Regions from separate parts of the Bacillus sp. Medicinal_06 genome, predicted to be linked through region 1. Evidence: a T-box and tRNA genes for the amino acid it is inferred to sense, from the RefSeq annotation. Region 1 holds a T-box; the other holds one or more tRNA genes.

The links. The T-box of region 1 lies ahead of ileS2 (isoleucine--tRNA ligase). A T-box ahead of a tRNA ligase gene usually reads a tRNA of that ligase, here a tRNA-Ile.
Region 2: it has a tRNA-Ile gene. The T-box ahead of ileS2 (isoleucine--tRNA ligase) is inferred to sense a tRNA for this amino acid. The anticodon was not compared.

What each region holds. Positions count from the first base shown of each region.
Region 1 is NZ_JBWYHD010000007.1:190,807-194,236, forward strand. It holds gene ileS2 (isoleucine--tRNA ligase) at 1-1,399, opposite strand, end outside; T-box leader at 1,473-1,697, opposite strand; gene divIVA (septum site-determining protein DivIVA) at 1,749-2,255, opposite strand; gene AC1M36_RS18435 (YlmH family RNA-binding protein) at 2,347-3,120, opposite strand; gene AC1M36_RS18440 (YggT family protein) at 3,136-3,399, opposite strand; gene AC1M36_RS18445 (cell division protein SepF) at 3,406-3,430, opposite strand, start outside.
Region 2 is NZ_JBWYHD010000002.1:603,343-606,772, forward strand. It holds gene ispG (flavodoxin-dependent (E)-4-hydroxy-3-methylbut-2-enyl-diphosphate synthase) at 1-105, opposite strand, end outside; gene AC1M36_RS06725 (hypothetical protein) at 270-617, opposite strand; gene AC1M36_RS06730 (DUF1189 domain-containing protein) at 683-1,450, opposite strand; tRNA gene AC1M36_RS06735 (tRNA-Ile) at 1,872-1,945, shown strand; gene sodA (superoxide dismutase [Mn]) at 2,171-2,782, shown strand; gene AC1M36_RS06745 (MFS transporter) at 2,919-3,430, shown strand, end outside.

The DNA of each region.
Region 1 (3,430 bases):
CTGCATAGAAGACAGGAATTGGTACACCCCACGCACGCTGACGAGAAATACACCAGTCACCACGGTCACGAACCATATTATGAAGGCGAGTTTCACCCCATGCTGGTACCCACTTCGTTTCTTCAACAGCTTGTAATAATTCACTGCGGAATGCTTCAATCGATGCAAACCATTGCGCTGTCGCACGGAAGATAATTGGTTTTTTCGTTCTCCAGTCATGCGGATAAGAATGCGTAATAAATGTTAATTTTAATAACGCACCAACTTCTTCTAGTTTTTCCGTAATTGGTTTATTTGCTTTATCATAGAATAAACCTTCAAATCCAGGTGCTTCACTTGTTAATACACCTTTATCATCAACCGGACAAAGAACTTCTAATCCATATTGTTTACCAACAAGGAAATCGTCTTCCCCGTGTCCAGGTGCTGTATGTACACAACCTGTACCAGCATCTGTTGTAACATGCTCTCCAAGCATAACTAAAGAATCACGATCATAGAATGGGTGCTTCGCAACTGTATACTCAAGTTCGCTACCTTTAACTGTTTTCACAACCTCAGTATTTTCCCACTCTAATGTTTTCGCAACTGTATCAAATAGTTCAGAAGCGATGATATATTTTTCATCATTTACTTTCACAATGCTATATTCAAGTTCTGGGTGAACAGAAATACCTAGGTTTGCTGGTAGTGTCCAAGGTGTTGTTGTCCAAATAATAAATTTCTCGTCACCTTCTAATACATTTTTCCCGTCTTTTACAGGGAATGCTACGTAAATAGATGCTGACTTCTTATCTTTATATTCAATTTCAGCTTCAGCTAAAGCAGATTCACTTGTTGGAGACCAATAAACTGGCTTCTGTCCTTTATAGATATAACCTTTCTTCGCCATTTCTCCAAACACTTTAATTTGCTGCGCTTCATATGCTGGCTCTAACGTAATATATGGACGATCCCAATCAGCACGCACACCTAGACGTTTAAACTGCTCACGTTGGCGATTTACTTGTTCATATGCATACTCTGCACATAATTTACGGAATTCTGCAACCGTCATTTCTTTACGCTTTACGCCTTTATTTGTTAAAGCTTGTTCAATTGGTAGACCATGTGTATCCCAGCCTGGCACATATGGTGCACAGTATCCAGTCATCGATTTGTAACGAACAATAAAATCTTTTAATACTTTATTTAACGCATGTCCCATATGAATGTCACCATTCGCATATGGAGGACCATCATGCAGCACAAATAAAGGACGACCTTTTGTATGTTCTTGTACTTTTTCGTAAATATTCATCTCAGCCCATTTTTCTTGCATTGCAGGCTCACGTTTTGGTAAATTCCCACGCATTGGGAATTCTGTTTTCGGCATTAGTAATGTATTTTTGTACTCCATGCTTATTTCCTCCTCGAATGTATAAAAGAAAGACCCTAAAAAATGGAATAAAAAAGAGACCTTCTCATCCCCAAAAAGGGACGAGAAGGTCTCCCGCGGTACCACCCTAGTAGACCATGCATGTATGCATTAGTCCTCTTTATATTCTTAACGCGAATATACGCCTACGCTTACTTTTTTGGTTCAGCGTGGAACTCCAGGGTGATATTCCCATTTATCTCCTTATCCTGAGCTTACACCATCCTCAGTTCGCTATATAAGGTGTGAAAAAGGTACTTATCCCTATCTTCGTTTTTCTTAATAAATATGTTGTTTAAAATTATATGTAATAATGAGAAAAACGTCAAGCTTACACTGTTTCTTCTTTCTTTAACAGCTCGTCCACTTCTTCTTCTAACTCAATTAATTTGTCCCAATCATCATTGTTCAACATTTCAAGCTGTGCTTCTAATAGCATACGGAAACGCGTGCGGAATACTTTCGCTTGTTTCTTTAGCTCTTCAATATCAAATGCAACTTTTCTTGATTTTACTAAAGCTTCATTAATGATACGATCTGCATTTTTTTCTGCTTCACGAACAATTAATTTTGCTTCTTTTTGTGCATTACGCTTTACTTCTTCCGCTGCTTCTTGTGCAACAACGATAGATTTATTTAACGTGTCTTCAATGTTAGAGAAATGATCTAATTTCCCTTCTAGCTGAGCAACTTTTTCTTCTAATGCTTTCTTCTCACGAATGACCAATTCATAATCCTTGATAATTTGATCAAGAAACTCATTTACTTGATCCTCATCATAGCCACGGAATCCGCGACCAAATTCTTTGTTATGAATATCTAATGGTGTTAACGGCACAAACGCCACCTCCAAGTAGTTATCTAAATTTTCCTCTTTTAATTATATCTTTTCTTCGACAAAACAAGAGATTTTCCTTCTAAAAAACCAATCATTTTAGTATACCATACAAAACTCTCCATTTGTCGCGCTTCGTTTTTCCTTCTATAGAAAATAATTTACTTCGGCCATGTCCCCTAACTGAAAACACATCACCTGGAAAACACTCGTATGCAGTTTGCTCAACCGTTTTCCAATTCACTTTCACAAGACCGTTTTTTATAAACGGCTGTACTTTCTGCCGTGATACATGGAGCATTTCAGCTAGCAGGACATCTAATCGAAGTGATGAAACAGTTCCAGACTGTTCTCTCCATTCTTCTTGCAATCGTAATACTCGATCTGCTTGTACAGAGGAGAGTGAGACCTTCATTTTCCCTATCGATTGTAAATTCATTTCAATGTACGAAACAATTTCTTTTGCAACTATAATTTGGGCGCGATTTTCTTGAAGCAAAATATCACCGCATTTTTCTCTCGTTAGACCAAGAGACATAAATGCACCTAATATTTGCCTATGTTCAAGCGTATAAAACTTGGAAGGATAGTCAATTTCTAATACTTCAACTTGAAAATCTTCTTCTTTTAAATCGAGATAACTCGGGTAAATAAGAGCTCTTTTTCTTTCCGCTTTTGGCGTAGCACCATAAAGTCGTAAAGTCGCATCTCCTTGATTGCCAATTATCGTAGCAACAATTTGTTGCTGGCGCGGATCAAGAAAATCCGTTAATTTCACTTGATGATATTCTTCAGCCATCTGTTTCCATTCTAACGCTTTATCAACAAAGACCGCTTCTTCAGGTCTAAAATGCTCATAGATGTTCATTCATTTAACCTCTTATTACAGGAAATAATTAAACAAACTTACTAAACCACTACTAGCCAATCTCAACGCAATAATTGCAACAATTGGAGAAATATCAATCATTCCAAAAGGCGGGATGAATCTCCGAAACGGCTCTAAATACGGTTCACAAATACGCGATAGAAAATCACCAAATGTTGATTCTCTTGCCCCTGGAAACCACGATAGGAGAATATAGATAATAAGCGCCCAGGAATAAATCTGGATGATCCAAAGCAATGCTTCTAAAATAATCGTCATGGCGTATTACCACCTCTTTATATTTGTCTCT
Region 2 (3,430 bases), on a different contig from region 1:
ATCATGCGTTTTTGTTGTTGTCATACTTTGTATAATTAATTCATTATTACCGCCAATTGTTAAATTACCGACTTTAACAGGACGTGTTTTTGTACGATGAGTCATTTCATTCACGAATAGATCGCTCTCCTTATAAAAGAAGTTTCTTATTTTGTACTTCGTATCAAATATAGTATATGTGATATGAAGCAATAGAAACCTATATGCTCGGTTTCACTTTTACTATTGTATCAGCGCCTTTATGTAATTGACAAGGATTAAGTGATTGCTCATTGATATAACGGAAATTTGTAAGATTTTCCGACCTGTATTTTTGTTGCAGACGTATTTTTATTTAACTGTTTAAAATCACCGATGACCTTTTCAATAGAAGGAATTTTTTTCTTATTAATCGCTTCTGTAATCGATAAAACGGTATCTCCTGTTTTTACTTCAATTGCTTTATACTGTGTATCTGATTCTTTTTTTGCTTTTGTATCAACACTTTCTTTTTTTACAGTTTGAGCAGCTGTTGTTTTTTTGTATGAACTTAACATTGGTAAAGTACCAATTTTTATATCGTAATAAAACACGTAACCGAGAACAAGCACAAGTAAGAGTGCACCAAGTCTCTTCATATTCCTCACTCCTTTGTTAGGAAATATATGCTTGTCCAAAAAAAAAATGCCAAAATGGCATTTTTTTATAGTTCTTGTTTTTCTTTCGGTTTTGGTATTTCTTTAATTGTTAAGTATAGAACAATTAAAATGATGGCAGTGTACAGATAGAATGTTCCTGGCACATTTATGTTCAATAAATCCATAATCATGAAGAAAATTGTTGGAATTGTATAGCTGTAAGCTGTTAATGTCCAAACTTGTTTGTAAGATACTTTTCGCTGGCCAACCATTGCTGAACCGATAAAGGCTAAAATAGTTGTACCTAAGAACGAAATAAATAATTGGAACAAGTAAATGAGTATTCCAACACCGAACATAAGGAAAGGGTAAACATTATCGATGGCTGATACAATACCTTGGATATCTTTTTTCTCAAATGTACCATTGCCGAAATCGCTGTAAGATTGACTTTGAGTTTGATTGTTATTAATAGATACAACTTTATCTTTTAAAACGAATACACCTTGTTTATTTGCATATGCATTCGTATCTGTTGCATTAGGATCAAATACGAAAACAAAATCTCCATCTTCTTTTATAATAGGTTCTTTAATGTCAGCATGAAGCTCACCATTCTTAATTTTAAAATCGGGGAGATCTTTTTCAATGGATTGATGTACAGAAGAAACGACATCTTGTACGAAGTTTCCGAATATAAAAGTTTTAGGAATCGTTGCGATTAAACACAATAACATAACGTACAGAATTGTTTTTCCCATTTTTTGAAAACGAAAAAGTGCCATGTCCTTTGGCGAATATAAACTTTTTACTAGTTGTGTAAATATGGACATATATTCACTTCCTTTGCTATATGTATGATAGATTGATGCATAAAGTCATTGTAACGTACATATCTAGAGAATCACAAGCTATATCGTATGAAATAAGATTAATGTTCCGGTAATTGGATTGTATAGAGGATTTATTACTTATAAAAGCCTTTCTTTCTAGGTGGTGAGTGCATCCGTCTGAAGCGATCAAATCTTTTTCCTGTCCTGTGCGCAATGAAAACAAAGAGAGAAAATGAGTGTAGGTTACTTTTTGTTCTGCGTAGCAGAAAGGTAAAAATATAATTGACACTTTTCTTTTGTATATGGTAAATTTATCTTACATTTCTTAAAGAATATATCTCGCAGTTTTCAGCTTTTATGAATGTTCTTTAGGGATTTGGTGGTGAATCTGAATTTCAATCACCGCTATATACATAATTTTGGACCCTTAGCTCAGCTGGTTAGAGCAGACGGCTCATAACCGTCCGGTCGTAGGTTCGAGTCCTACAGGGTCCATATCCATTTCACATGTTTATCATGTAGACGAGAAGCTTCCTTGTAGAAGGAGGCTTTTTTTTACGAAATATATGAGCATTTTGTTTGAAAAGAAATGGGAATTTTGCTACGTTAATGATAGCAAGACAATGTAATTTAATTTGTTTTCACCCTATGGCAATTAGGGTAAAATGAAGTTGTATGCTAAATTATTTTGGCAATACATAAACTGGGAGGAATGTAACAATGGCAAAACATGAATTACCAAATTTACCTTATGCGTATGATGCTTTAGAACCTCACTTTGATAAAGAAACAATGAACATCCATCATACAAAACACCACAACACTTACGTAACAAACTTAAATGCTGCGTTAGAAGGTCATGCAGAATTAGCTGACAAAAGTGTTGAAGAATTAGTTGCAAACTTAAATGAAGTACCAGAAGCAATTCGTACTGCAGTACGAAACAACGGTGGCGGACATGTGAACCATACTTTCTTCTGGACAATTCTATCTCCAAACGGTGGTGGACAACCAGTAGGTGAACTTGCAGCTGCAATTGAAGCGAAATTCGGTAGCTTTGATGCATTCAAAACAGAATTCGCAAAAGCTGGTGCAACTCGCTTCGGTTCTGGTTGGGCTTGGTTAGTAGTAAACAATGGTGAGCTAGAAGTAACAAGCACTCCAAACCAAGATTCTCCTTTAACAGAAGGTAAAACTCCAGTTATCGGTTTAGACGTTTGGGAGCATGCTTACTACTTACATTACCAAAACCGTCGTCCTGACTACATCGGTGCATTCTGGAACGTTGTAGACTGGAACGCAGCTGAAAAACGTTACCAAGAAGCTAAATAATATCGCTTATTCCGTTTTACGTAAGTTGATATTGAAGAAGCTAGGGGAATATTCTCCTAGCTTTTTTGTATGCTTTCTTTTACATAATTGCGTCGGTCTTTGGAAGACTAGAACATGAAGTAAAGGAGAGTTATGTATGAAGTGGAAACATGTAATTGGCGATGTCGAGGTGAATCGTGATTTAGTATTGTTACTTGTTATGGGGGGATTATACACGCTCGCGATTTCTTTATCCAACACGTTTGTTAACATTTATTTATGGAAACAAACACAAAATTATGTGAACCTTGGATTGTATAATTTAGCAAGCGTTGTATTGCAACCATTAACATTTCTTTTTGCAGGGAAATTGGCAAAGCGGATAGATCGTGCCATTTTACTGCGAATTGGTGTAGGAACATTAGCGGCTTTTTTTGTTGTTGTCTTACTCGCAGGAACACGTGCTTCACATTATATTTTATTACTTGGTGGTCTTCTAGGGATTGGTTATGGTTTTTATTGGCTGGCATTTAATTTGTTGACGTTTGAAATTACAGAGCCTGAAACACGTGATTTTTTTAATGGTTTTCTCGGTTTGTTAACATCCTTCTCTGGAATGATTGGGCCAATAGCAGCTGGGTATACGATTTCACGTATGGAGAAGTGGAC